DNA from 3 places in the Terrabacter koreensis genome. Region 3 is predicted to be linked to each of the others. Evidence: predicted binding sites of a transcription regulator. Region 3 holds the regulator's gene; each other region holds the start of a gene.
What was found. The regulator HspR, encoded in region 3, represses chaperone genes until heat shock. The targets are predictions, from matches to a motif close to AAGTTGAGTCNNNNNGACTCAACTT.
Positions count from the first base shown of each region.

Region 1 (9,670 bases), on a different contig from region 3:
CAGGCCTGCCCAGACGCCAGCTGCTTGGAGCGAGCCGCCGCGGCCTCCATGGCCGTGACGAAGGCGGCACGCACCTTGTGGTCGTCGAGCTGGCGCAGGGCGGCGACGGTCGTGCCACCCGGCGAGCTCACCTGCTCACGGAGCACCGTCGGGTGCTCGTGGGTCTCGCGCAGCATCGTCGCCGCGCCGTAGAGGGTCTGGACCACGAGCTCGGTCGACGTCGCGCGCGGCAGGCCGAGCACGACACCGGCCTCGATCATCGCCTCGACGACGTAGAAGATGTACGCCGGGCCGGAGCCGGAGATCGCGGTGACCGCGTCGAGGTGCTTCTCGGCCAGTCGCACGACGCGACCGCACGAGCTGAGCAGCGCCTCGGCCTCGGCGAGGTGGTCGTCGGTGCAGTGGCTTCCCGGCGCGATGCCCGCCATCCCCTCGTCGACGAGCGCCGGGGTGTTCGGCATGACGCGCACGACCGAGGTGCCCTCGGGCAGGCGCGACTCCAGGTACTCGGTCGTGATGCCGGCCGCGAGCGACACGACGACGTTCCCGGGAGCCACGTGGTCGCGGATCTCGTCGAGCAGCCCGGCCATGTCCTGCGGCTTGACGCACAGCACGAGGGTGTCGGCGACGTCGGCGGCCTCGGAGTTCGGCAGGACGCGTACGCCATGGCGCTCGGCGAGCGCGTTGACCTTGTCGGGGGTGCGCCCGGTGACGACGAGGTCGCCGGGCGTGCGCCCCGAGCGGATGAGGCCGGAGACGAGCGTCTCGCCCATGACCCCTGCGCCGAAGATGGCCGTCGTCGTCATCGTGGCCCCCACTCAGCTCTTGGTCGCGACGCCGCGCAGGAAGAACATGACGTTGGCCGGCTTCTCGGCCATGCGGCGCATGAGGTAGCCGTACCACTCCTGGCCGTACGGGATGTAGACACGCATCTGGTCACCGCGGTCGGCGATGCGCTTCTGCTCCTCGGGCCGGATGCCGTAGAGCATCTGGTACTCGAACGACTTCGGGTCGCGGCCGGCCTGGCCCGCCAGCGCCCCGGCGATCTCGATGAGGCGCGGGTCGTGCGAGGCGACCATCGGGTAGCCCTCGCCCTGCATGAGGATCTTGAGGCATCGCACGTAGGACTTGTCGACCTCGGCGCCGGCCTGGAAGGCGACCGACTCGGGTTCCTTGTAGGCGCCCTTGCACAGGCGGACGCGTGAGCCGGCGTGCGCGAGGTCACGGCAGTCCGCCTCGGTGCGGTAGAGGTAGGCCTGCAGCACGGCGCCCACCGTCGGGAAGTCGGCACGCAGGTCACGGAGGGCATCGAGCGTGAGGTCGGTCGTCGTGTGGTCCTCCATGTCGAGGGTGACCGTGGTGCCAGACTGCTGCGCGAGGTCGCAGATCTCGCGGGCGTGGTCGAGGGCGATGGCGTTGCCGTCGCCCGGCAGCGCCTGGCCGAGCGCGCTCAGCTTGAGCGACACCTCGACCGTGCCGCCCTCGGTGAGTCCCTGGTCGCGCAGCGCCGTGAGGAGCGAGAGGTAGGCGTCGCGGGTGTGGCGCGCCTGCGCGATGTCGGTGGTGTCCTCACCGAGGTAGTCGATGGTCGACAGCCGGCCGGAGGCCGCGATCTCCGCGGCCGCGCCGACGACGTCGGCGCGCTCCGCGCCCGGGACGAAGCGCTTGACGACCGAGCGCGACACGGGCGCCTTCTCGATGACGTCTCGGATCTTCTCCTGCTTGGACAGCTGCAGGAGCGAGTTGCGCAGCAGGTCGCTGGCGTCCACGGGGGCCTCCGGGTGGTGCTCGGGTGGTGACGGGCGGTCGGGTCCGGGGTGCCGGGCCCGCAGGTCGGGGGTGCGCGGGCCGGCGGTGGCCGCCCCGCCCGGCAAATCTACCGCCGACGTGCCCGCCCGCCCTCCGTGCCCGCCCGCTCCCCGGCCGTCGGGGCGCCATGGGGCAGACTCGCTGCCATGCGTCGACCGACCGCCCGAGCCCTCCTCGCCGCCGTGACGCCGCTCGTCGTCGTGCCGCTGCCGGCCGCGTGCTCCGATGCCGCGGCCACGATGCCGGTCGTCACCCCGTCCACGCGGGGCATCGCCACGACTCCGGCGGCGACCGCCACCACGGACGACCCGCTCGCTCCCCCGTCGAGCCTGACCCCGCCCCGGGTGCACCCGGCCGACGCCGTGGCGGCATACCTCGAGGGCTACGACGTGTCCGGGCTGACCCGCGCGCCCTCCGGCGACACCGCCGACGTCGCGGCGTGCCCCGGGACGCCGCGGCTGACGAGGACGAGCGGGCCTGACGCGTACGCCCGCTCGTGGACGGGAGCGACGGGCACCCGCGCCGACGTCGCCGCGATCACGTACCCCGACCTCGCCGCCGCCGCGAGGGCCGTCGAGCCGGTGCTGGCCGCCGCCGCGTCGTGTCGGGCACCCAAGGCGGCCAACGGCGTGACGACGGCGGTCGCCAACGAGCGACGTGACGTCGCCGAAGGTATGCCGCTGGGCCGGGTCGACCTGACCCGCACGTCCGCCGCCGGCACGGTGCACGACTACATCGGGGTGGTGCAGGTCGGCAACGTGCTGCTGCGGCTGACCTACTCCTCGCCCGACGGCAAGGTCGCCAACGAGAAGGGTTCGAGCGCCCTCGCCCTGCTGGCCCGACACGTCCAGGGGCTGTGATGGTCTCGCTCACCGACGACGCGCTGCAGTCGCCGGGACCGCTCGGGCTCACCCTGGACGTCCTGGGCGACGGGCTCGGTTCGGCGTCGACGGTGCTGCGGGCCAACGCGATGGCTGCAGGCCTCGACGCGCCGGTGCCGACCTGCCCGGACTGGACGGTGCTCGACCTCGTCGCCCACCAGGGCATGGTGCACCGTTGGGCCGCGAGCCAGCTCCGGGGAGCCCCCATCGACCCACCGGAGCCGCTCGAGGCCGAGGGCCGCGCGTCGGCCGACGTGCTCGGGTGGTTCGACGAGGGCGCCACCGACCTGCTGCAGGCGATCGTCGACGCGCCCGACGACCTCGAGGCGCTGGTCTTCCTCGAGCACGCGCCTCCCGCCCGCCTGTTCTGGACCCGCCGGCAGTGCCACGAGACGACGATCCACGCGGTCGACGCCCTCGGCGCCCGGCTGCGCCGGCCCGCGCGCGCCGACGAGACGTGGATCTCGCCGGAGGTCGCCGTCGACGGCATCGACGAGCTGCTGGTCGGGTTCATCACCCGCAGTCGCAAGGGTGCCTCTCCCGACGGGTCCACCGACCCGACGCGCCTGCTCGTGGCCCCCGACGGTTGCGACGTGGCGTGGCTCGTCGACCTTGCAGCCGGCCGGCCGATCGAGACGAGGCGGGTGCGACCCGACGCGGTGGACGTGTCGGAGCGCGACCACGAGTGGCGGGGCGGACCCGTCGACCTCTACCTGCGCCTCTGGAGCCGGTGCGCCTCCGACCCCGTCGACGACCTGGAGCGCTGGTGGCGCGAGACCATCTCGGTCACCTGGTGACCCGCCCGCGCAGGCGCCGCCCGTAGCAGGATGGGCCGGGCCGGACGTGACGAGGCGCCGGACCGCGACGTGAGGAGCAGGTATGCCGCCTGAGGGGTTCGGCCGGGCCGTGCAGTCCGCCATCTACCGCGCGGGCGCCTTCGGCCACCGTCCGGAGGTGCCGACCGATGGCACGCGACTCGAGGAAGCCGCTCGAAAGGTGATGTCCCGCAGGGGTTTTGCCTACGTGGCCGGGTCTGCAGGGTCCGAGGCGAGCGCCTCGGCCAACGCGCAGGCCTTTGCCCACTGGCGGGTCGCGCCGCAGATGCTCGTCGACACGACGGAGCGCGACCTCGGGGTCGAGCTCTTCGGCCGGCGCCACGAGAGCCCGCTTCTCGTCGCACCGATCGGGGTGCTGTCGATGGCCCACGACGAGGCCGACCTCGCCGTCGCCCGCGGGGCGCGTGAGCAGGGCGTCACCCAGATCATCAGCACGCAGGCATCGGTGCCGATGGAGGACATCGCGCGGACGCTCGCCGGCTCCGGCCACTGGTACCAGCTCTACTGGAGCAGCGACGACGAGCTCGTCGAGAGCCTCGTGTCGCGCGCCGAGGCCTGCGGCAGCGAGGCGCTCGTCGTCACGCTCGACACGGCATACCTCGGCTGGCGGCCCCGCGACCTCGACCTCGGGCACCTTCCGTTCGCGCGCGGCGAGGGCATCGCGCAGTACACGTCGGACCCCGTGTTCCGTCGGCTCGTCGCGGGGCGGGTCGCTGCGGCGACGCCCCAGCCGCGCCCCCGGCCCACGCCCGCTGCCGTCGCGACGCTGCTCTCGATGTCGCGCAACCACCCCGGCGACACGCGGCACAACCTGACCGCCCCCGAGCCCCGTGCCGCCGTCGAGACCTTCCTCGACGTCTTCAGCCGACCGTCGTTGACGTGGGACGACTTGCCGCGACTGCGTTCGCTGACGTCGCTGCCGATCGTGCTCAAGGGGATCCTGCACCCGGACGACGCGCTACGGGCCGTGGACGCAGGCGTCGACGGCATCTACGTCTCCAACCACGGCGGGCGCCAGGTCGACCGGTCGGTCGCGGCGCTCGACGCGCTGCCACGTGTGGTCACCGCGGTGCGCGGTGCCGGCTCACAGATGCCCGTCATCTTCGACAGCGGGATCCGTTGCGGTGCAGATGCTTTCATCGCCCTCGCACTCGGAGCCACTGCGGTCGCAGTGGGTCGCCCACACGTCTACGGGCTCGCCCTCGCAGGCGCCGACGGTGTCTCGCAGGTGCTGCGCAACCTGCGCGCGGAGCTCGACCTGCAGCTCGCCCTCTCGGGCCAGACCTCGGTCGCCGGGCTGACCCCCGACGTGCTCGTTCGCGTCCGGGACGACGGCTAGCAGCCCGACCAGCCCGCGACGCAAGGCAACTCGACCCGTGGAACTCGCTCGACGGCATACGTTCTCGTCACGGAGGATCGACCCATGCCCGCCCTCGACCACCTGACCCGAGCCGCCTACCCCAGGTCGGCGAAGTACGACGCGAAGTGGCTCGTCGACCTCGACATGGGGCCGCACCCGCTGTGGCTGCTCGAGGACCTCGCGGCCGACCTCGCCCTGCGGCCCGACATGCGCGTGCTCGACCTCGGCTCGGGCCTCGGAGCGACGTCGGTCTTCCTCGCGAGGGAGTACGGCGTGCAGGTCGTCGCGGCCGACCTCTGGGTCGACCCGAGCGAGGCCGGCGCCGTGTTCCGGAAGGAGGGCGTGGACGACCGGGTGCTCCCCATGCGCGTCGACGCGCACGCGCTGCCGTTCGGTCGCGGCTCGTTCGACGCCATCGTCAGCATCGACGCGTGGGAGTACTTCGGCACCGGGGACCACTACCCGCCCTACCTCGCGAAGTTCCTCAAGCCCGGCGGCCAGCTCGGCGTCGCCACCCCCGCCCTCACCACCGAGGTGCGCGAGCTCGGCGAGATCCCCGAGCACATCGACCGCGTCGTCGGGGCCGAGACCGCTGCCTGGCACACCGCCGACTGGCTGCGGAGCCAGTGGGAGTTCAGCCGCGCGTTCACCCGCGTCACGGCGCGCACGCAGGAGGACGCGTGCGCGAACTGGCTCCTGTGGGAGCGTGCCGTCATGGAGCTCAAGGGCACAGTGACCTCGCCCGTCCAGGGGATGCTCGAGGCGGACGGCGGCGCCTTCGTGACCTTCGCGCTCGTGACGGGGAGGGTCGCATGAGCCTCTCGGCCACGGACCTCGAGCACCTGCGGCGGGCCGTCGCGCTCGCCCGGCTGGCCCTCGAGCGCGGCGACGAACCGTTCGGGTCGGTGCTCGTCTCCGGCTCCGGAGAGGTGCTCTTCGAGGACCACAACCACGTCGTCGCGCTCGAGGCGACCCAGCACCCCGAGTTCGCCATCGCGCGGTGGGCGGGCGCGCACCTGACGCCCGCCGAGCGGGCTGCGGCGACCGTCTACACGTCGGGAGAGCACTGCCCGATGTGCTCGGCCGCGCACGCCTGGGTGGGGCTGGGGCGCATCGCGTATGCCGTCAGCTCGGCCCGGCTGGGCGAGTGGCGGTCGGCGTGGGGCTCACCCGCGTCGCCCGTGGCGGCTCTGTCGATCCGCGACGTGGTGCCCGGTGCCGTGGTCGACGGGCCGGCCCCCGAGCTCGAGGACGAGGTGAAGGCCCTCCACGCCGAGTTCGCGAGCAGCGCCCCCACCCCCTGACGGCCCTGCCGGTTCCAGTGCCACGGCCCCCGAACCGTCGGGCTGTGGAGGACCGGAACGCGGGCGGCCCGGTGTGCTGGATCGTCTGGGCATGACATCGGACCCCGAGCCGGGGAACTACGTCTCCCACCGCACGGCGGCGACCCGAACGGGGTAGGGGTGCGCCGTCCACAGAGGTAGGTGCGGCCACATCTGTCCGCCCACGGCGAACAGATGCGGAACCTGAGCCGATCACGCTCAGGATGGGAACAGGACGCGGCCGGCTCGCGTTGGTCGGGTTGTGCTCGCTGACAGCGGGCACGGATAGCATCGAGATGTCTCTCGATCAGTCAGGAGAAGAACATGTTCGAACGGTTCACCGACAGGGCCCGAAGGGTGGTTGTCCTCGCGCAAGAGGAAGCTCGCCTGCTCAACCACAACTACATCGGGACCGAGCACATCCTCCTGGGTCTGATCCACGAAGGCGAAGGCGTCGCCGCGAAGGCCCTCGAATCGCTCGACATCTCGCTCGAAGCGGTCCGGGCCCAGGTCCAGGAGATCATCGGCCAGGGGCAGCAGGCCCCGACCGGCCACATCCCCTTCACGCCCCGCGCGAAGAAGGTTCTCGAGTACTCGCTGCGCGAGGCACTCCAGCTCGGCCACAGCTACATCGGCACCGAGCACATCCTGCTCGGTCTGATCCGCGAGGGTGAGGGCGTTGCTGCCCAGGTCCTCGTCAAGCTCGGCGCGGAGCTCAACAAGGTGCGCCAGCAGGTCATCCAGCTGCTCTCCGGCTACCAGGGTGGCCAGAGCGGCGAGAAGGCCGGCGCCGGCGTCGGCCAGGGCCAGGCCGAGGGAACGCCCGCGGGCTCCCTCGTGCTCGACCAGTTCGGTCGCAACCTCACGCAGGCGGCCCGCGAGGGCAAGCTCGACCCGGTCATCGGGCGTGAGAAGGAGATCGAACGGGTCATGCAGGTGCTGTCCCGCCGCACGAAGAACAACCCGGTCCTCATCGGCGAGCCCGGCGTCGGCAAGACCGCCGTCGTCGAGGGTCTCGCCCAGGACATCGTCAAGGGCGAGGTGCCCGAGACGCTCAAGGACAAGCAGCTCTACACCCTCGACCTCGGCTCGCTCGTGGCCGGCAGCCGCTACCGCGGTGACTTCGAGGAGCGGCTGAAGAAGGTCCTCAAGGAGATCCGCACCCGCGGCGACATCATCATCTTCATCGACGAGATCCACACGCTCGTCGGTGCCGGTGCGGCCGAGGGCGCCATCGACGCCGCCAGCATCCTCAAGCCGATGCTGGCCCGCGGCGAGCTGCAGACGATCGGCGCCACGACGCTCGACGAGTACCGCAAGCACATCGAGAAGGACTCGGCCCTCGAGCGGCGCTTCCAGCCGATCCAGGTGCAGGAGCCGACGCTGCCGCACGCCATCGAGATCCTCAAGGGCCTGCGTGACCGCTACGAGGCACACCACCGCGTGACGATCACCGACGGCGCGCTCGTCGCGGCGGCCAACATGGCCGACCGCTACGTCAACGACCGCTTCCTGCCGGACAAGGCGATCGACCTCATCGACGAGGCGGGCGCGCGACTGCGCATCCGCCGGATGACGGCTCCGCCGGACCTGCGCGAGTTCGACGAGAAGATCGCCGCGCTGGTGCGTGAGAAGGAGTCGGCCATCGACGGCCAGGACTTCGAGCGCGCGGCGCGCGTCCGCGACGACGAGAAGCGCCTCCGTCAGGAGAAGGCTGCCCGTGAGGCCCAGTGGAAGTCGGGCGACATGGACGTCGTGGCCGAGGTCGACGAGGAGCTCATCGCCGAGGTCCTGGCTGCCAGCACCGGCATCCCGGTGTTCAAGCTGACCGAGGAGGAGTCCAGTCGACTGCTCCACATGGAGGACGAGCTGCACAAGCGAATCGTCGGCATGGACGACGCCGTCAAGGCGCTGTCGCAGGCGATCCGCCGCACCCGTGCCGGCCTGAAGGACCCGCGCCGCCCCGGTGGCTCGTTCATCTTCGCCGGCCCCACCGGTGTCGGTAAGACCGAGCTGGCCAAGACGCTCGCCGAGTTCCTCTTCGGCAGCGAGGACGCGCTGATCCAGCTCGACATGTCCGAGTACTCCGAGAAGCACACGGTGAGCCGGCTCTTCGGTTCGCCTCCCGGCTACGTCGGCTACGAGGAGGGCGGCCAGCTCACCGAGAAGGTGCGCCGCAAGCCGTTCTCCGTCGTGCTCTTCGACGAGGTCGAGAAGGCCCACCCGGAGATCTTCAACTCGCTGCTGCAGGTTCTCGAGGACGGCCGCCTCACCGACTCGCAGGGTCGGATGGTCGACTTCAAGAACACCGTCATCATCATGACGACCAACCTCGGCACGAGGGACATCTCCAAGGCCAACATGGGCTTCTCGTCCGGGCCCGACAGCCGCACGGACTACGAGCGGATGAAGGCCAAGGTCACCGACGAGCTCAAGCAGCACTTCCGGCCCGAGTTCCTCAACCGCGTCGACGACACCATCGTGTTCCCGCACCTCAACAAGGCGGAGATCACGCAGATCGTCGACCTCGAGATCGCCAAGCTCGACAAGCGGCTCAAGGACAAGGACATGGGCATCGAGCTCACGCCCGCGGCCAAGGACCTGCTCGCCAAGAAGGGCTACGACCCCGTGCTCGGTGCGCGCCCGCTGCGCCGCACCATCCAGCGCGAGATCGAGGACGCCCTGTCGGAGAAGATCCTCTTCGCCGAGTTCACCTCGGGCCAGTACATCAAGGTCGACACCGAGGGCGAGGGCAAGGAGGAGAAGTTCACCTTCTCCAACATGGCCCACCCCGACGCGCACCGACCGGCAGACGACCTGCCGGAGCTGCCGGAGGGCGCTGCCCTCGACGAGGCGCTCGGTGTCAACGTCACCGCCGGCCCGTCGACGGTGCCCGACGACCAGGTCTACCCGGACTCGGGGATGACCGGCACCGGCACCGAGCGCTGAACCCAGCGCTGGGGCGGCCCGCACCGCACTGACCGACCGGAGGGGTCGGGGACCACGGTTCCCGGCCCCTTCGCCGTGCCGGTCGTCGTCCCGGGGCCGTATGCCGTCGCGCGGGTCGTCGTCGCCGGGGTCGTCGTCGCCGGGGTCGTGGGCCGCCGGGTGGGCCGTCATACCGGAGTCGTACACGCTCGGCCGGCAGAGCCGACCGCGGTCCGATGTGGGCAGGCAGGCCTCCCGGCGAGGGTTGTCCCCATGAGCCACAACGACCTCGACAACGCATCGGGCCACCCCGACAGGGACCTCGTCGCCCGCGACCTCGTGATGACCTACGGCAAGGGCCGCTCGGGCGGGCAGTCCGGCCCGCCCGCTCTCGGCGGGGTGGACCTCATCATCCGCGCGGGCCAGAGTCTCGCCGTGATGGGCCCGTCCGGCTCGGGCAAGACGACGCTGCTGCACGTGCTGGCCGGCATCCTGCGCCCGACCGGCGGCCAGGTGCTGTGGCGCGGTCGCGAC
Region 1 covers NZ_BAAGQU010000005.1:741,395-751,064, reverse strand. Annotated here, with positions in the region: gene proC (pyrroline-5-carboxylate reductase) at 1-806, opposite strand, end outside; gene ACYVNR_RS15755 (proline dehydrogenase family protein) at 819-1,769, opposite strand; gene ACYVNR_RS15750 (hypothetical protein) at 1,956-2,669, shown strand; gene ACYVNR_RS15745 (maleylpyruvate isomerase family mycothiol-dependent enzyme) at 2,669-3,487, shown strand; gene ACYVNR_RS15740 (alpha-hydroxy-acid oxidizing protein) at 3,570-4,865, shown strand; gene ACYVNR_RS15735 (SAM-dependent methyltransferase) at 4,950-5,702, shown strand; gene ACYVNR_RS15730 (nucleoside deaminase) at 5,699-6,190, shown strand; gene ACYVNR_RS15725 (ATP-dependent Clp protease ATP-binding subunit) at 6,533-9,157, shown strand; gene ACYVNR_RS15720 (ABC transporter ATP-binding protein) at 9,410-9,670, shown strand, end outside.
Region 1: ACYVNR_RS15725 (ATP-dependent Clp protease ATP-binding subunit) is a predicted target of HspR. The motif match lies at 6,410-6,434, and genes of this name have one in related genera.

Region 2 (9,670 bases), on a different contig from region 3:
CCTCCACCTGGGACCGCACGCGCAGCAGCTCGTCGGCCTGCAGGGCGAGGTCGCTCACCGTTCCCTGCCCGCCGGCGGACGGCTGGTGCAACAGCACCCGCGAGTGCCGCAGGGCGAACCGTCGCCCCGACTCCCCCGCCGCGAGCAGCACTGCTGCCGCCGAGGCCGCCTGGCCGAGGCAGTACGTCGCCACGGGTGTCGGCACGAACTGCATCGTGTCGTAGATCGCCATGAGCGCCGTGAAGGACCCACCCGGGCTGTTGACGTAGAGCGACACCTCACGGTCCGCCGCCACGTCGGCGAGGTGGAGCAGCTGGGCCATGACCACGTTGGCGACGCCGTCGTCGATCTCGGTGCCCACGAAGATGATCCGCTCCTGCAGCAGCCTGCTGTAGATGTCGAAGCTGCGCTCGCCCGCCGGGGTGCGCTCCACGACGTACGGGATCGTGTAGCTCATCGCAGGCCCACCTTGCGCTCGACGCCCACCGGGCGCACGTCGGCGAGCGAGGTGACGACGTGGTCGACGATCCCGTACGCCTGCGCCTCCTCGGCGCTGAACCACCGGTCGCGCTCACTGTCGTGCGTGATCTGCTCGACCGTCTGCCCGGTGTGCTCGGCCTGCAGCTCGTTGACGCGCCGCTTGACCGCCTTGAGGTTGTTGGCCTGCACCTCGACGTCTGCGGCCGTGCCTTGGATCCCGGCCGACGGCTGGTGCATCATGATGCGCGCGTTGGGGAGGGCGAACCGCTTGCCCGAGGTGCCGGCGCCGAGCAGGAACTGGCCCATCGAGGCCGCGAATCCCACTGCGAGAGTTGACACGTCGTTGGGGATGACGCGCATCGTGTCGTAGATGGCGAGGCCCGCGGTGACCGAGCCGCCGGGGCTGTTGACGTAGAGGCTGATGTCGGTGCGCGGGTCGCGGGCCGAGAGGAGCAGCAGCTGGGCGGTGACCCGGTTGGCGACCGGGTCGTCGACCTCGGCCCCGAGGACGATGATCCGCTGGTGGAGCAGCTGCATCGACAGCTGGTCGTCCAGCAGGGTTGGCGTGAGTGTCTCGGTCATGCGAACCAGCGTTGCTCAGCGCTGCGGCATACGGAATCTCTCTCTGCCACGGGCAGATTCGCCGACAGCGTATGCCGGTCGGTGCGTGAGCGGGAGCACCGCCCAGACGCAGACGGCGAGGGCGGCGAGGAGGTAGACGTTGCCGACGAGGTGCTCGACAGGGCCCCAGGCGTACTCGCGGCGCCCGCCCCACGGAGGCCAGAGGATCGGCCGGGCCACGAAGACCGCGGTCCAGGACGCTGCCGCCCACCGGCTGCGTTCCCAGAGCACGAGGGCGACCGGCACCGCCCACACCCAGTGGTGCGACCACGAGATCGGCGAGACGACGAGCCCGGCGAGCGCCGCCAGGCACGTGGCGAGCAGCACGTCACCGCGATGCCACCGGGCCCGCGCGGTGACGACGATCGCGACGCCGACGGGCAGGGCGACTGCCAGCCACAGCGGCAGGGACGGCCGCGCGTCGAGCAGCCGCGTGAGGGCGCCGTACACGGACTGGTTGTGCGTCAGCGACGGCGGCCCCACCCGGCCCGCGTCGACGAGGCCGTCGGTCCAGTAGGACACGGCCCACCGGGGTGCCACGAGGAAACCCGACGCGACCGTCAGACCGAAGGCCACGAGCGCACGCCGGGCGGTCGCACGACGACCGACGAGGACGAGCAGCACGACGAAGACGAGCGGGGTGAGCTTCACCCCGGCGGCCAGCCCGAGCAGCACGCCGGACCAGCGCCGCTCGGTCCGGAGCAGGTCGACGAGCACGGCCGTCATGACGAGAACGTTGACCTGCCCGAAGGCGAGGTTCTGCCACACGGGCTCCAGAGCCACGGCGCCCCCGGCGACGGCGGCTGCGAGCCAGCCCGGTGCCGGGCGGTCCTGCGCGCGTCGCACCAGGGCGACGGCCGCCGCGAGCGCCGCGGTGGACGCGCCGGTCCAGACGGCAGCCGCGAGCCAGGCCGGCACGAACGCCAGGGGCACCATGACGACCGACGCGAACGGCGGGTAGGTGAACGACAAGCCGGTCACCGGGTCGCGCGGCGCCGTGGCGGGCGGCCCGGCGACCAGGGCCCGACCTGCCTCCTGGTAGACGCCGAGATCGGTGAGGCCGCCACGCAGGCTCGTCAGCACGGCGGCGGCGACGGCAGCGACGAGCACCACCGCTGCGACCGGCGCGGGTCCGGCCAGCAGGCGCACCCACCTCACCCGGGCCGGAGCCAGCACCTTCGCATCGTCGCAGACCACGGGCGCGGACCGGGCCGCACCGGATGACATGATCTGAGCCATGGATGCCGACGCCGTCGTCGTGGGAGCCGGTCTCGCCGGCCTCGTCGCCACCGCCGAGCTCGCCGACCGCGGCAAGCGGGTGGTGCTCGTCGACCAGGAGGGCGAGCAGTCGCTCGGCGGACAAGCCTTCTGGAGCTTCGGGGGGCTCTTCCTGGTCGACAGCCCCGAGCAGCGCCGGATGGGCATCCGCGACAGTCTCGAGCTCGCCACGCAGGACTGGATGGGCTCGGCACAGTTCGACCGCGACGAGGACTTCTGGCCCCGCAAGTGGGCGGAGGCGTACCTGCACTTCGCCGCGGGCGAGAAGCGCTCGTGGCTGCACGAGCAGGGGCACCGCCTCTTCCCCGTCGTCGGCTGGGCCGAGCGCGGCGACGGCCGGGCCGACGGGCACGGCAACTCCGTGCCGCGCTTCCACATCACGTGGGGAACCGGCCCCGGCATCGTCGAGCCGTTCGAGAAGCGCGTACGTGCCGCCGTCGAGAAGGGCCTCGTGACCCTGGCGTTCCGGCACCGCGTCGACGACCTCGTGCTGTCGGGCGGGACGGTGACCGGCGTACGGGGACGGGTGCTGGCGCCCGACGGCGTCGACCGCGGCCGCCCGAGCAGCCGCGAGGAGGTCGGGGACTTCGAGATCGCGGCCCAGGCCGTGGTCGTGACGAGTGGCGGCATCGGCGGCGACCACGACCTCGTGCGCCGGGCATGGCCCGAGCGGCTCGGCACGCCCCCCGCGCGCATGGTCGCCGGGGTGCCCGCCCACGTCGACGGCCGGATGCTCGGCATCACCCAGCAGGCCGGCGGCAACGTCATCAACCCCGACCGCATGTGGCACTACACCGAGGGCCTGCGCAACTGGGACCCCGTCTGGGACAACCACGGCATCCGCATCCTGCCCGGCCCGTCGTCGCTGTGGCTCGACGCGCGCGGCCGTCGTTTCCCGGCCCCCTACTTCCCCGGCTTCGACACGCTCGGCACGCTGGGGCACATCATGCGCACCGGCTACGACTACTCGTGGTTCGTGCTGACGCAGAAGATCATCGAGAAGGAGTTCGCCCTCTCCGGCTCGGAGCAGAACCCCGACCTCACCGGCAAGGACGTACGCCAGGTGCTGGGTCGCGCGCGCAGTGGCGCACCCGCGCCCGTGGAGGCGTTCATGCGCAACGGGGAGGACTTCGTCGTCGCCCGCTCGCTCGACGAGCTGGTCCGGGGGATGAACGCCCTCACCGGTGACGACCTCATCGACCTCGAGTCGCTCCGCCGTACGGTCGTGGCCCGCGACAACGAGATCGACAACGACTTCACGAAGGACGCCCAGATCACCGCCGTGCGTGGGGCACGGCACTACCGCGGCGACCGGCTGATCCGGGTCGCGAGCCCGCACAAGCTGCTCGACCCCAAGGCGGGACCGCTCGTCGCGGTCCGGCTCAACATCCTCACGCGCAAGACCCTCGGCGGGCTCGAGACGGATCTCGCGGGACGGGTGCTGCGGCCCGGCGGCGACCCGCTCCCCGGCGTCTACGCGGCCGGCGAGGTGGCCGGCTTCGGCGGTGGCGGCATGCACGGCTACAACTCGCTCGAGGGCACCTTCCTCGGCGGCTGCCTCTTCAGCGGTCGCACCGCCGGACGCTCGGTGGCGGCGGCCCTCTGACGCTGGGGACGGGGGTCTTGACGACACCCGCGCGGATCGTCTACAACGGGAACAGAGCACGAAGTTGAGCGGTTATCACTCAAGAAAGGTTCACTGAGGCCGATCAGGTCGGCCCCGTTCTCCGAGGAGTAGATCATGAGCACCACCACCTTCGACCCGTTCCGCTCCATCGACCGGACGTTCGACCGCCTGCTGGGCGAGGGCCTGCGCGGGGCATCCGCCTCCGGGTCGATCATGCCGATGGACCTCTACCGGTCCGGCGAGAGCTTCATCGCCCACATCGACCTGCCCGGCGTCGACCCGTCGACCATCGACATCGACGTCGAGGACCGCACGCTCACCGTCCGGGCCGAGCGCCGGTCGCCCGAGGCCGAGGGCGCCCAGTGGCTCTCGCGCGAGCGGCCCGCCGGCACCTTCGCCCGCCAGCTCTCGCTCGGCCGCGGCCTCGCCCTCGACCGCATCGAGGCCGACTACCGCGACGGCGTGCTGTCGCTGACCATCCCGGTCGCCGAGGAGGCGAAGCCGCGCCGCATCACCGTGTCGCACGCAGGCTCGTCGGCCGACGCGCACCGCGAGATCGAGGGGGCCGACACGGAGGCGACGAAGGAACACGCGTCCGCCTGACCAGGACCCGGGGGGCTCGGCGGTGGACCGCCGAGCCCCTGCACCTGTCCGGGTGCGGATCAGGCCGGCGCACCGACCGGGGTGGCGAGCGCTTCACCGTCCACGACCGCGCGGCGCTCGGCCGCGCGGCGCTCGGCGGCGTTGGCCGCGAGGATGACGACGAGGCCGAGGCCGGCGAAGCCTGCCCCCACCCAGAGCGGTGACGTCCAGCCGAGCCCGGCAGCCAGGGCCAGGCCCGAGAGCCAGACGCCCAGGAAGTTGCCGAGGTTGAACGCGGCGATGTTGGCCGACGACGCCATCGTCGGAGCGCCCGCCGCGTGCGCGAGCACCCGCATCTGCAGGCCCGGCACGGTCGCGAAGCCGAAGAAGCCCATCGCCAGCAGCATCGCCGCCGATCCCAGTGGGCTGTGCGCGAGCAGGGCGAAGCCGACGAGCGAGACGCCCAGCGCCACGGTGAGCAGCACGAGGGTGCGGGTGAGCGCCCGGTCTGCCCAGCGCCCGCCGAGCAGGTTGCCGACGAAGAGCCCGACGCCGAAGAGGACGAGCAGCCACGGCACCGCCGACTCGTCGAAGCCGGTGACCCGAGTGAGCAGCGGCTCGACGTACATGAACGCCCCGAACATGCCGCCGAAGACGAGCACCGTCATGCCGAGCGAGAGCCACACCTGGCCGTTGCGAAAGGCCTCGAGCTCGGCCCGGAGGCCGACGGTCGACCGGGAGCTGGGACCAGCCTCGCCGTCGGCCTCGACGTCGCCCGAGTCGGGGACCAGCGCAGCGATGCCGGCGGCCGCGACGACCCCGACGGCGGCGATGACGGCGAAGGTCGCGCGCCAGCCCCACTGCTGGCCGACGAAGGTGCCGAGCGGCACGCCGAGCACGTTGGCGAGGGTGAGGCCGCCGAACATGATCGAGATCGCGCCCGCCTTGCGGTCGGCGGCCACGAGCGAGGCCGCCAGCACGGCGCCGATGCCGAAGAACGCCCCGTGCGCGAGGGCGGCGACGACGCGACCGCCGAGCAGGACGGCATACCCGGGGGCGAGGGCCGAGAGCGCGTTGCCGGCGACGAAGAGTCCCATGAGCACCAGCAGCGCCCGCTTGGGACGCCAGCGCCCGAGCAGCGGCGGGAGCGCCAGCGCGCCGAGGACGACGGCGAGGGCATAGCCGCTGATGAGGTAGCCGGCCGTCGGGATGCTGACCCCGAGGTCGGCCGCGACGGTGCTGAGGAGGCCGGCGATGACGAACTCCGTCAGGCCGATGCCGAAGCCCCCGAGAGCGAGGGCGATGAGACCGAGTGGCATGGGTTCCTGGTCCTTCCGAACAGGTGCGGACGCCGGGGCCGAGCCTCTCTGCCTTCGCCGGTATGCCGCGCGTGCAACTACTTGATGCTGAGCGACGTTAGTTGCACGCGCGGCATATTGCAAACGCGCGCTATGATGATGGGCATGGGAATCGCGGACACCGCCGTCGAGGTGCGCGCCTCCGGGTGGCGCACCCTCGCTGCACTGCACGGGCACATCGAGGCCGCACTCGAGCGTGAGCTCGTTCGCCGGCACGGGCTGTCGGTCGTCGAGTTCACCGTGCTCGACGCGCTGTCACGTCAGGACGGCTGGCACATGCGGATGTCCCAGCTCGCCCGGGCCGCCGCGCTCTCCTCGTCGGCCACGACCCGGCTCGTCAACCGGCTCGAGGACCGCGGCCTGCTCACCCGGGTGCTCTGCGCCGACGACCGGCGAGGCATCTACACCGAGCTCACCCCCTCCGGGCGGCGACTCCACGCCGAGGCGAGCCCCACCCACGACCAGGTGCTGGAGGAGTCACTCGGCAGCGCCGGTGAGGTGCCCGAGCTCGCCGCCCTCGTCGAGTTCCTCCACCGCTCCTGACGACTGCCGATGCGGCGGTTCAGAGCCGCCCGCGGACCGGGGTGCGTTCGACCGGGTCGCCGCCCTCGGGCATGACCATCTCGGCGCGCACGCCGAGCAGCCGCACCTCGCGCTCCGGGTCGAGCGTCGCGGCCAGCTCCACCGCCGCGGCGACGACCTCGTCGCGGTCGGACGTCGGGGCGCGCAGCTTGCGGGCCTTGGTCTGGGTGAAGAACGGCGCGTAACGGACCTTGAGGGTGACCCGGAAGACCGGCCGGCCCTCCTTCGCGGTGTCGTCGAACGCCTGCTCGGCGAGGTCGCGCACCGCGTCACGCACCTCGGCGGGCGTCGTCAGGTTGCTCTGGTAGGTGGTCTCGCGGCTGTGCCCCCGCGCGATCCAGGGCGAGTCGTCGACGACGGCCGAGCCGATGCCCCGCCCCAGCTGGGAGTACCAGACGCCCATGCGAGGCCCGAACTCGCCGACGAGCGTGGCCTCGTCGGCGTCCGCGAGCTGACGCACCGTCTCGATGCCGTGACCTGCAAGGCGCTTCGACACCTTGGAGCCGACTCCCCAGAGGTCGATCGTCGGCCTGTCGCCCATGACCTCGAACCAGTTGTGGCGCGTCAGCCGGAAGACACCGCGCGGCTTGCCGAAGCCCGTGGCGATCTTGGCCCGCACCTTGTTGTCGCCGATGCCGACCGAGCTGTGCAGGTCGGTCGCCTCGAGCACGGCGCCCCGGACCCGCTGCGCGAAGGCTTCGGGGTCGTCGGTCTGCACCCCGAGGAACGCCTCGTCCCAGCCGAGCACCTCGACGACGACGCCGAGGGACCGCAACGTCTCCATGACCCGCTCGGACGCCTCGGTGTATGCCGGCGCGTCGACCGGCAGGATGACCGCGTCGGGTGCCTTGCGGGCGGCCAGACGCAACGGCATGCCCGAGCCGACCCCGAACTCGCGGGCCTCGTAGCTCGCCGTCGACACGACGGCCCGCTCGGTCGGGTCGCCGCGCCCACCGACGATGACGGGCTTGCCGACGAGCTCGGGTCGGCGCAGCAGCTCGACCGCCGCGATGAACTGGTCGAGGTCGACGTGCAGCACCCAACGGGCGGGCCCGGCGCTCATGACGCCATTGTGCCCGCGCGGACCGACAGTGCTGGCGGTGCCGGTGGGCCGGGCGGACGTCAGCCGCGCGTCGGGCGGTCGCGCTTGGCGGGCCGCCGTGGTTGGTCGGTGACCTGCCTGCCGGCCCGGAAGGTGTAGACGGCCGGCGGCTCGGGCGTGCCGGACGACTCGGTCGGTTCGGAGCGATCGACAGGCTCCGAGCGTCGAGGGGCCCCGGCGGCCTTGGGGGCGCTGGGGGCGCTGGGGGCGCTGCGGGTCCGGGTGTCTCCGCCCGTCGGGTCGTCGTCGACGGGCGCCGGGCCGGCGGCGGCGTCCTGCTCACGCGCCGCGAGGACGACACCGTGGAAGAGCATCGCGGCGGCCAGCACCGTGAGGCCGAAGGCGCCGACGGCGAGCGGCACTCCGGTGTGGGCGCCGCCGAGCTCGGAGCGGAGCAGGTGCAGCCCGCCGGCGGCGGCACCGACGACGGCGGAACCGACGAACCAGACGATCGTGCCCCGGGTCATTGAATGCGCCACGAGGTCACTGTGGCACACGCGAGCCGGGTTGGCGCCGAGGCCTGCAGGTTCGGCTCGAGGGACGGGCGGCTGACGGGCGGCTGACGGGCGGCTGACGGGCGGGTCGCGTGGATTGTCAGTGTCCGGACGTCGCCGAGACACCCTTGGCCGCAACGGTCTTCGCCGCCTTGGCGGCGTTCTCGGCGTCCTGTCGCGCAAGCCTCGTGGCGGCCATCACGTCGGCCCTGGCCTGACCGGTGGGGACGGCCGCGCCACCGGACGCCCGGTCGGCCTTCTTCGAAGACCCGAGGATCGCCCGCGATGTGGGGTCGGGTGCGAAGCCCTGCGTTGCCGGCTGGGCCTGGGCGCGCGCCTGGCGGGCCTGCGCCGCAGCCGCCTTGGCGGCCTTGGCGAGGGCAGCCTTGGCTGCCTTCTCGTTCGCCCTGGCGGCCTTGGCAGTCTTGTCGGCGGCCTTCTTCGCGGCCTTGTCGGCAGCCTTGGACGCCTTGTCCGCAGCCTTGTCCGCGGCCTTGGACGCCTTGTCGGACGCCTTGTCGGACGCCTTGTCGGCAGCCTTGGCCGGGCCCTTGTCGGAGCCCTTGCCCGAGTTGTCGTCGGAGCGCTGCCCCGGAGTTCCGGGGCCCTCGGCGTTGCCGGGCCTCGGGTCGAGGGCGTCGAGCGCGAGCGTGAGTCCCGGGGCAACGGCCGACGGGACCGCCGGGGGTGCCTGCACAGGTGGAGCCGGCGGAACCGGCGGTGCCGACGGCGCCGCCGAAGCGGGCACCTCGGCCGGACGCGTCGCGGCCGGCGCCTGGACCGACCCGGCGGACTCGGGTGCCGAGGGCACGGCGGCATACGCGGTCTGGGTGCCGACGGAGAACGGGGAGCTGACGGGCACACCACCGGCCGCCTCGGGCTCGGCACGGCGCTCGTGCGCCGTGACGGACGGCAGGATGAGGGCCGCGACGGCGGCGCCGAGCAGCAGCGCCGCACCACGCTGGCCACCGACGGACGAGAGCGACACGCGCCCGCGGACGAGCGCGGCGATGGCCGCGAGGAGCGTCGAGACGCCGATGACGACGAAGCCTGCGGTGAGGCCACCCACGAGGCAGCTGAAGGCGACGAGGGCGCCGATGACGGCGAAGCCGGAGACCGTGCCCTCGGGCAGGCGGCGCGGCTCGGGGTCGGCGAGCAGGTCGACCGGCTCGGGGGCCAGCAGGCCCGGGCGGGCCGGCAGCGTGAACGAGGGCTCCTCGAGCGCGGCGAAAGCGGACATTTCGGACGTCACGGGGACAGTGTGGACGATCCGGGGCTCCGCGTCACGTCCCAACTCGTTGTCGCCTCCTGAGGTGCCGCCGTCGCCCCCGCGCGAGGACTCGTCACGCAGGGTGCGGGTCGGCGCACCGGCGGCGGCCCAGAGCTGCCAGCCGCGGGGCGGGACGGGCCAGGAGGGGTCGGGCAGCCAGCGGTCGACGTCAGCCGTGGCCGGCCGTCCCGGTCGCATCGGGGCACCGTGCGTGGGCGTCATGGGGGTGGTCACCGAACTCGCCTCTCCTGCGTCAGCGCGGCCCCGCTCCGTCGA
Region 2 covers NZ_BAAGQU010000006.1:29,740-39,409, reverse strand. Annotated here, with positions in the region: gene ACYVNR_RS16590 (ClpP family protease) at 1-457, opposite strand, end outside; gene ACYVNR_RS16585 (ATP-dependent Clp protease proteolytic subunit) at 454-1,062, opposite strand; gene ACYVNR_RS16580 (glycosyltransferase 87 family protein) at 1,078-2,328, opposite strand; gene ACYVNR_RS16575 (FAD-binding dehydrogenase) at 2,339-3,985, shown strand; gene ACYVNR_RS16570 (Hsp20/alpha crystallin family protein) at 4,121-4,609, shown strand; gene ACYVNR_RS16565 (MFS transporter) at 4,669-5,907, opposite strand; gene ACYVNR_RS16560 (MarR family winged helix-turn-helix transcriptional regulator) at 6,052-6,489, shown strand; gene ACYVNR_RS16555 (DNA polymerase IV) at 6,509-7,591, opposite strand; gene ACYVNR_RS16550 (hypothetical protein) at 7,651-8,109, opposite strand; gene ACYVNR_RS16545 (hypothetical protein) at 8,225-9,628, opposite strand.
Region 2: ACYVNR_RS16570 (Hsp20/alpha crystallin family protein) is a predicted target of HspR. The motif match lies at 4,047-4,071, and genes of this name have one in related genera.

Region 3 (9,670 bases):
CCACGCCGAGCACGAAGCCGGCGTGGTCGGCCGTCTCGGGGACGCTCGCGGCCCGGGTGTGCACCCACGCCTCTCCCCCGCTCTTCCTCCGGATGCGGTAGTGCTCGTCGAGGAAGGGCTGGCCGGTGCGCAGCAGCTCGACGCGGCGAGCGTGGGCCTCGTTCTCGGCGGGCGCCTCGTCGGCCGGGATCCACCACGGGTAGGGCGGGGTGAACGGCCCGTCGGCCAGCGACCAGCCGTAGTCGCGGGTGAAGGCCCCGTTGAGCTCGACCACGGTGCCATCGGCGTCGGCGACGACGAGCGGCTCCTGGATGGCGCCGAGGATGGCGCGCAGCCAGGCGGCGTCGCGCGAGCGCGAGCGCGACCGGACGAGGTTGGCGGAGAGCCGGGCGCGCAGCTCGGTCGGGTCGAACGGCTTGACGACGTAGTCGTCGGCACCCATGGTCAGCCCGATCGTGCTCGCCTCGACGCCGGCGCGCGCCGACAGGAGCACGACGGGCAGGTCTCGCAGGGTGGGGTCCTCGCGGATCTCGCGCACGAGGGTCAGGCCGTCCATCCGCGGCATCATGACGTCGGCGAGCACGATGTCGGGGCGGGCGGCCCGCATCCGGGCCAGAGCCTCCACGCCGTCACGCGACGTGACGACGTCGTAGTCGTCACGCAGGTGCCGGGTGACGTGCCAGCGCATGTCCGGGTTGTCCTCGACGACGAGCAGGGTCGGACGTCCCGTGACGGCACGCGCGGGGGTGTCCGCGTCGCCCTCGTCGGGGCCGGCCCAGGCCGCGGCCTCACTAATGAACGACTCCGCCGGCCGCGGCGTGATCGACGGCCGGCTGGCCGACTGCGTCGGCGGCTGTCCCCACGGCAACCGGACGGTGAACGTGCTCCCCCGTCCCTCGCCCGTGTCGAGGGAGATGCTGCCGCCGAGCAGCCCGACGAGCTGCCGGACGATCGACAGCCCGATGCCGGCCCCCTCGCGCGACCGGCGCTCGTCGCTGCCGGCGAGCTGCCGGAACCGGTCGAAGACGTGGTCGCGGTCCTTCTCGGGGATGCCGATGCCGGTGTCGCTGACCGACACCACGTAGCCGCCCTCGTCACCGCTCAGGGAGAGCCCGATCCGACCCTGGGGCGTGAACTTCAACGCGTTGGACAGCAGGTTGAGCACGATGCGCTCGTACATGTCGACGTCGACGTACGCCTGCCGTGGGAGGTCGCCGCGCTCGACGACGAAGTCGAGCCCCATCCGTTCGATGGCCGGGCGGAAGTTGGCGGCGACGCCGTCGGTCACAGCCGCGACGTCGACGGCGACGGGGTGCGGCTCGACCGCACCGGCCTCGACGCGGGTGAGGTCGAGGATGCGGTCGACGAGCCCGGTGAGGCGCTCTGAGTTGCGCGCGATCATCTCGAACCGACGGCGCGTGTCGGCGTCGAGGGCGTCGGCGGCCAGGGCGTCCTGCACCGGCCCGGCGATGAGCGCGAGCGGCGTGCGCAGCTCGTGGCTGACGTTGGCGAAGAAGTCGGACTTCGCGACGTCGAGCTCGGCGAGGGCCTCCTCGCGCGCGCGGTCGTCGGCGCGTCGACGCACGCCGCTCAGGGCCGTCGCGGCGTGCGAGGCGCACAGCTCGGCGTACGCCTGCAGCTGGGCGTCCCAGGGCCTGCGTGGGTTGGCCCCGAACCGCAGGAGAGCCGTGGGTTCGGAGAGTCCGGGCTCGAGCACGGGGACGACGTGCACGCCGGGCTCGGCATCACCCGTGAGCGCGGCGGAGCCGCTGCCGTCGACCCAGACGAGGTCGACGTCCAGGTGGTCTGCGGTCTGCCTGCGGAGCACCTCGAGGGTGCGCTCGCGCACCTGCTCGCGGCTCTCGGGCGCCGTCGCGACGATGAGCGCCTGGAACAGCTCGAGCGCGGCACCGGCGCGGCGCACCGCCAGCACCTTGTCGGTCGTCTCGACGGCCACGTTGAGGATGCCGGCGACGTGGCCGTCGGCGTCGTGGATGGCGCCGTAGGACCACGTGAAGTAGGCCTCCTCGAGGAAGCCGAACCGGTCGACGACTAGCAGCTCGTCCTCGACCCAGGTCGCGGGCCCACCCCCGAGCACCCCGTCGAACATGGGGCCGATGACGTCCCAGACCTCGGGCCAGACCTGCCGCACCGGGCGGCCGAGGGCCTCCGGGTGCTTGCTGCGGCCGAGCAGGGTGCGGTAGCCGTCGTTGTAGACCATGGTCAGCTCCGGCCCCCAGCACACGAGCATGGGGAAGCCCGACGACAGGCAGATGTCGACGATGGAGCGCAGGTTGTCGGGCCAGGCATCGACCGGCCCCAGCGGCGTCGCGGACCAGTCGTGGCGGGCGAAGAGCTCCTGCATCTCGACCGAGCGGCGTACGGGCGTGCCGAGATCGGACCCCAGGACTCGGTTCACGGAGTCACCGTCGGGGTATGAGGGGGTCACACGACCTCCGGAAAGTGGAACACGCAACGGCCTCCGGCGGCATACAGCGGGACAGACACCCCGTCTGCTCGAGGCTGGCACAGTGTTGCACACGGCACCGACGAGGGGGCCGGCTCGGGCGCCGGCGTCCGCTGCTCGCTAGCGCTCCGGGCGCCAGACCACCAGCGCCTGCGAGGCCGGCGTGCGCGGTGGGCGCTGCCCGGGCCGGACGGCCACGACCTCCCCGCGCGGACCGACGGCGAAGACCCGTGCGCCCGAGGCTCCGGCCGCGAGGGCCGCGCGGGCCGTGCTCAGCTCTTCGGTCAGCTCCTGGACACGCGACTGCAGCGCGTTCACGTGGTTCTCGAGGTCGAGGATGCGCTGGATCCCGGCGAGCGAGACGCCTTCCTGCGAGAGGCGCTGGACCTCGCGGAGCAGCGCGACGTCGCGCGAGCTGTAGCGACGGCCGCCGCCGCGCGTGCGGGACGGCGAGACGAGGCCGAGCCGGTCGTACTGCCGCAGGGTCTGCGCGTGCATGCCGGCCAGCTCGGCCGCGACGGAGATGACGAAGACGGGCGCGTCGTCGTCGTGGCCGCCGGGTCGGGCGCTCCTGCGAGCCATTCCAGCCACCTCCTCCTCCTCGTCGTTCGTGTGGTTCGTCGCGTATGCCGTCAGGCGCGGGCGCGCTCGAAGAGCTCGGCCCGCGGGTCGTGGCCACTCTCGGCCGCGGCCATCTTCTCGACGGCCTCGCGGGCCTCGTCGGTGAGCCGCTGCGGCACGACGACCTGCACCTTGGCGAGCAGATCGCCTGTGTGGTCGCCGCGCTTCACGCCGCGCCCCTTGAGGCGCAGCACCCGGCCGCTCGGGGTGCCGGGCGCCACCTTGACCTTGACCGAACCGCCGTCGAGCGTCGGGACCGCGACGGTCGCGCCGAGCGCGGCCTCCGCGAAGGTCACCGGCAGGTCGAGGGTGAGGTTGTCGCCGTCACGCCCGAAGACGGGGTGCTTGTCGACGGACACCGTGAGGATCAGGTCGCCGGCCGGAGCGCCAGGATCACCCTGACGCCCCTTGCCGCGCAGGCGGATCCGCTGGCCGTCCTTGACGCCCGCCGGGATGCGGGCGTTGATGCGGCCGAGGTCGGGCGAGCTGAGCGAGACGGTCGAACCCTCGACGGCGTCGCGGAAGCCGATGCGGGTGCTGGCCTGCACGTCGGCGCCGGGGCGGGGCCCCGCGGGGGCTCCGTAGCCGCCGTAGCCGGCGCCGGGTCCGGCCGCACCGCCACCGAACATCTGGCCGAGGATGTCCTCGAGGTTCGGCTGGCCACCGGCACCGCCGGTGCTGAAACGCACGCGCTGCCCACCGCCACCGGCACCGCCGAACGCGGAGAAGATATCCTCGAAGCCGGCGCCGCCGCCACCGGGGCCACCCGCGGTGAAGCGGGCGCCGCCGTGCGACATGGCGCGGATGGCGTCGTACTCGCGGCGCTGCTCGGGGTCGGAGAGGACGGCATACGCCTCGCCGATCTCCTTGAAGCGCTCCTCCGCCTTGGCGTCGCCGACGTTGTGGTCGGGGTGCATCGTGCGGGCGAGCTTGCGGTACGTCTTCTTGATCGTCGCCGCATCGGCATCCTGGGGCACGCCGAGGATGCCGTAGAAGTCCTTCTCGAACCAGTCCTGGCTAGCCAAGGCGCACCTCCTTCGTCACGGTGGGACTCACGCTGCTCCCATCATCGGGTATGCCGCCGGGCTGCGCGTGCAGCCCGGCGGCGGACGTCTCAGGCGGGGTCGGCAACCGACACCCGCGCGGCACGGACGAGCCGGTCACCGATGCGGTATCCCGGCTGCAGCACCTGGACGACGGTCGTGCCGGTGGCACCCTCGGGCAGCTCGGCCTCGACGTGCATGAGGGCTTCGTGCACGTTGGGATCGAACTCCTGACCGGCCTCGCCGAGGCGCTCGACGCCGTAGCGGCCCAGTGTCGCCTCGAGCTTTTCGGCGATCGCGGCGAACGGCCCCGCGGCGAGGTCGCCGGCCTGCCGGGCCATGTGGATGTCGTCGAGCACCGGCAGCAGCGACTCGACGACGCTGCCGACCGCGGAGTGGCGGATCACCTCACGGTCGCGGTCGACGCGCTTCTTGTAGTTGACGTACTCGGCCTGCAGTCGCTGCAGGTCGGCGAGCAACGTCGCGGCCATGGTGTCCTCCTCGGCGAGGGCGACGCCCTCCGACTCCTCGGACTCCTGCGCCGCGGCCGACCCCTTGGGGGCGTGGTCGTACTCGTCCTCGCCGCCGGGCTCGGACGAGGCGCCGGAGCCGCCCTCGTAGTACGTGTGGTGGCGCTTGCCGTCAGCCGGCGCCTCGTCGGCGGCCGGCCCCGGGGTGCCGGCAGCGTCACCGCTGCCGGCACCCTGTGCACCCGTGGCGGTCACGTCGGGCTGCTCGCCCGTCGGGCCGTTGCCGGTGGGGTCGGTCGACTCGGTCACTTGGCTTCCTTGGCCTCGTCGTCGTCGACGACCTCGGCGTCGACCACGTCGTCGTCGGCACCGGCCGACGCGCCCGCCGACGCACCAGCGTGCGAACCGTCCTGGGCGTCAGCGGAGCCCGCGGCGCCGGCGCCCGCCTGCTCGGACGCGTAGACCGCCTGGCCCATGGCCTGCGACTTGGTGTTGAGGTCCTCGACCTTCGCCTTGATGTCGTCGGCGCTGGCCTCGGAGCCCTCGGCGATGGCGGCCTTGAGGTCGGCGAGCGACTCCTCGACCGGCGTCTTCACGTCGGCGGGGATTTTGTCGCCGGACTCCTTGAGGAAGTTCTCGGTCGAGAAGACGAGCTGCTCGGCCTGGTTCTTGACCTCGGCCTCCTCGCGGCGCTTCTTGTCCTCGTCGGCGTGCGCCTCGGCGTCCTTGACCATGCGGTCGATCTCGTCCTTCGACAGGGCCGAGCCGCCGGTGATCGTCATCTTCTGCTCCTTGCCGGTGCCCTGGTCCTTGGCACTGACGTTGACGATGCCGTTGGCGTCGATGTCGAAGGTGACCTCGATCTTCGGCACGCCGCGCGGGGCCGGCGCGATGCCGGTCAGCTCGAAGGTGCCGAGCGACTTGTTGTGCTGGGCGATCTCGCGCTCACCCTGGAAGACCTGGATGAGGACCGACGGCTGGTTGTCGTCGGCGGTGCTGAAGATCTCCGAGCGCTTCGTCGGGATCGCGGTGTTGCGCTCGATGAGCTTGGTGAAGAGGCCACCCTTGGTCTCGATGCCGAGCGAGAGCGGCGTGACGTCGATGAGCAGGACGTCCTTGCGCTCGCCCTTGAGGACACCGGCCTGCAGGCTCGCGCCCATCGCGACGACCTCGTCGGGGTTGACGCCCTTGTTGGGCTCCTTGCCGCCGGTCAGCTCCTTGACGAGGTTCGAGACGGCCGGCATGCGGGTCGAGCCGCCGACGAGCACGACGTGGTCGATGTCGGAGACCTTGATGCCGGCGTCCTCGATGACCTTGTGGAACGGGGCCTTCGTGCGGTCGAGGAGGGACTTGGTCATCTGCTCGAACTGCGCGCGCGACAGGGTCTCGTCGAGGTGGATCGGACCCTCGGGCGTCATCGAGATGTACTGCGCCGAGATGTTGGTGCTCGTCGCGGTGGAGAGCTCCTTCTTGGCGCGCTCGGCCTCGTCGCGCAGGCGCTGCATCGCGATCTTGTCCTTGGACAGGTCCTGGCCGGTCTTGTTCTTCACCTGCGTGATGAGGTGCTGGACGACGACGTCGTCCCAGTCGTCGCCACCGAGGTGGTTGTCGCCGTTCGTGGCGCGCACCTGGATGGTGGCGAAGCCGTCCTCGGCGTCCTTGCCGACCTCGAGGAGGGACACGTCGAACGTGCCGCCACCGAGGTCGAAGACGAGGATGAGCTCGTCCTCCTTGCCCTTGTCGAGGCCGTAGGCGAGCGCCGCGGCGGTGGGCTCGTTGACGATGCGCAGCACGTTGAGGCCCGCGATCTCACCGGCCTCCTTGGTGGCCTGGCGCTCGGCGTCGTCGAAGTACGCGGGGACGGTGATGACGGCGTCGGTCACGGTCTCGCCGAGGTAGGACTCGGCGTCGCGCTTCAGCTTCTGCAGGATGCGGGCGCTGATCTCCTGCGCCGTGTACGTCTTGCCGTCGATCTCGGGCGACTTCCAGTCGGTGCCCATGTGGCGCTTGACGGAGCGGATCGTCCGGTCGACGTTGGTGACGGCCTGGCGCTTGGCGACCTCGCCGACGAGCACCTCGCCGTTCTTGGAGAACGCGACGACGGACGGCGTCGTGCGCCCGCCCTCGGCGTTCGCGATGATGCTCGGCTCGCCGCCCTCGAGGACGGAGACGGCCGAGTTGGTGGTACCGAGGTCGATGCCGACGGCACGTGCCATGGGTGACTCCTTGATGGTCTGGATGGGTCCGGTGTCTGCCGGTCCCGGGGTAGCTGTCCGGAAACTGGCCCTCGCTCAATGTGCTCCGCCCGGCCCGTGATTGTCAAAGCCGGACTCGCAAATCTTGCGTTCACTCGACTCAACTCTTGGTTCGCGGGCTTTGTTCCTCGACCTGCGGACTTTCTGCCGAGGGCCTCCGGAGCGGCGTCAGACGACCCTGCGGAGCTCGAAGGCCTGGCGCAGCTGCGTCACGTCGGCGGCCGGGGCGTGCTCTCGCGCCAGGGCGTACGTCTCGTCGACCAGAGCGACCAGCGCGCGGACGGCATCGTGCGGGCCGGCGACGAGCAGCTGCCGGATGCGGGCGGCGAGACGGTCCGGCCGATGCGGCAGCAGCGACTCCTCCCAGTCGAGCCACTTGTGGAACGGGTGCGGCATCCACACCCGGTTCAGGCCGAACAGCGCGTCGAGCACGCCCTGCACGCCGTCGAGCAGGTCGCGGTGCAGCAGCAGCACGTCGTCGCGGGCCGCGAGCATCTCCAGCCGTTCGCGGCTGCGCAGGTCGAGGCCCTGCTCCACCATCGCCACCGCGAGCGCCTCGGGGTAGTCGGCGCACCGCGCCCGCCACACCTCGATGACGCCCTGCCCGTGCAGCGGTATGCCGTCACGCAGGGCGGTCACGCGCACCTGCAGCTCCGCCTCGGTGTCGCCCACGAGCGCCCGGTCGAGGTAGGTGTCGATCGTGGAGGTGACGAAGCCGCTGACGTCGATCTTGACGCCGTCGACGAGCAGGCCGTCGGCCCACTCGTGCTCGTCCTCCTCGGCGTAGACCCGCTCGAAACCGGCTCCCTCGACGGCCGCCTCGCGGTCGGCCGAGGACGGCGGAGCCGTCCAGTAGACGTCGAGCTCGATGTCGGACGCCGCGTCGGCGAGGCCGCGGGCCACCGACCCGCCGACGAGCGCTGCGGCGACACGGTCGTTGCCGGCATACGCCCGGACCGCCAGGCGTGCGATGTCGACCCGGCGAGCCACCTCGTCGACCTGCTGGCCCGCCGTCATGACGAGACGGCCGCCGGGATGCGCACGCTGGAGACGGTCGTGAGCACGGGGTGCGCGTCGTCGCCGTCGCGCACCTCGCCCCCGCGCCAGACGATCGAGAGGTCGCGCCCCTGGACGGTCAGCTCGGCGAGGCAGTTGTCGAACCACGGGCCGTCGGTGACGCGCCACGGGTAGGCGGGGTCGGGCACGTGCTTCGAGTGGCCGGCGACGAACCGCATCGGCCGCACCAGGCCGCGCGCGAAGAGCGACATCATGACGCGCACGCCTCGCGGCATCGGGTTGCGGATCGGTGAGCAGACCGCCTGCACGATGCGCGAGCGGGCGCCGTGGCGCGACCTCGCGTCGACGACCTCGGCCACATAGGAGTTGTGGACGTCGCCCGACAGGAAGACGACGGTGGCCGGCGGCTTCCCCCGCTCCCCGCGCGCCACCTGCATCACCGACTCGAAGACCTCGACGAAGCCGTCGTTGAAGGCCGCCCAGTGCTCGAGGTCGATCGACTGGCGAGCCTTCTCGGCGCCCTGGGCGATGAGGCGGCCGTGCGTGCCCATGGCGAGCACCTCGTCGATCGCCTCGAAGTCGTGCAGGCCCGGCGGCAGCATGAAGGGCAGCGACGTGCCGATGAGCAGGTGCTCGACGTCGCCGGTGAGCTGCTCGTCGAGCCACCGCATCTCGTCGGGGTCGAGCATCGACCGGTGGTGCGGCTCGAGCACGCGCGCGGCGCGGGAGTCGACGACGACGAGGCGGCTGTCGCCGAGGTCACGGCGGAAGCTCCACCGGTAGACCTCCGGGTGCCGGTCGGAGCGACGGGCGAGGTCGAAGACGGCGTCGGTGAGGTCGAGCTCGGAGCTGCCGTCGACCCAGCTCGCTTCTGCCGCAAGCACCTTCGCGTAGATCTCGTCGTCGGCGAGCTGAGCCGGCGACAGGTTGCCGATGTGCTGGTAGACCCAGTACGACGAGAGACCGCCCATGAGCCGCTCGTGCCACCACGCCGTCCGGTTGATCTCCTGGTGCCACGTCCACGACGTGTTCCAGTCGTCACGGATGTCGTGGTCGTCGAAGATCATGCAGCTCGGCACCGTGGACAGCAGCCAGCGGTTGGCGTCGTCGTTCCAGGCGAGCCAGTAGAGGTGGGCGTACTCCTCGTAGTCCTTGATCTCCTCGCCCGGGGGCGCCTCGATGTCGCGGCGGCCGGCGATGAACTCGCGCATCGCCTCGGACGTCTCGTCGGCGTAGACCTGGTCGCCGAGGAAGGCCACGAGGTCGGGCCACTCCTCCTCGCCCCGGGACAGGGCGAGGGCGAGCGTGCGCAGCGCGTCGACGCCGTTGGTGCGGTGCCCCTCCCGGTCGTGCGGCACCGTGGTGCGGCACGACCCGAAGAGCAGGCGGGTCGGCCGCGACCGGTCGATGGTGCTGATGCGGGACGGCGGGAAGGGGCTGTCGGGCTCGGGCCAGGCGAGCACGCCGTCGACCGTCACGGTGTAGTCCCAGCTGCCGCCCGGCTCCAGGCCGTCGACGACGACGAGCGCGTAGTGGTGCCCCTTGACCGAGAAGGTCGGGGCGCTCCACGAGCGGCCGTCGGCCTCCACGGCCACGCGCGCGGGCCCCGGAGTCTCGACCCACACCGTCGCCTCGGTCTCGCCGACGTAGCGCAGCATGGGTCCGAGGACGAGCAGGCTGGTCGGGTCGGGTCGCGAGGGCTCGTCGGTCATGCCCCAGACTTACTCCACCGCGGCGTCACTCGGGGACGAAAGCGCTGTGAGAACTCTGTGGCTCAGCGCGCGCCGCCCAGGTGCG
Region 3 covers NZ_BAAGQU010000004.1:161,402-171,071, reverse strand. Annotated here, with positions in the region: gene ACYVNR_RS03515 (ATP-binding protein) at 1-2,419, opposite strand, end outside; gene ACYVNR_RS03510 (heat shock protein transcriptional repressor HspR) at 2,588-3,049, opposite strand; gene ACYVNR_RS03505 (DnaJ C-terminal domain-containing protein) at 3,100-4,113, opposite strand; gene ACYVNR_RS03500 (nucleotide exchange factor GrpE) at 4,203-4,910, opposite strand; gene dnaK (molecular chaperone DnaK) at 4,907-6,817, opposite strand; gene ACYVNR_RS03490 (hypothetical protein) at 7,025-7,873, opposite strand; gene ACYVNR_RS03485 (alkaline phosphatase D family protein) at 7,870-9,585, opposite strand; gene ACYVNR_RS03480 (dienelactone hydrolase family protein) at 9,648-9,670, opposite strand, start outside.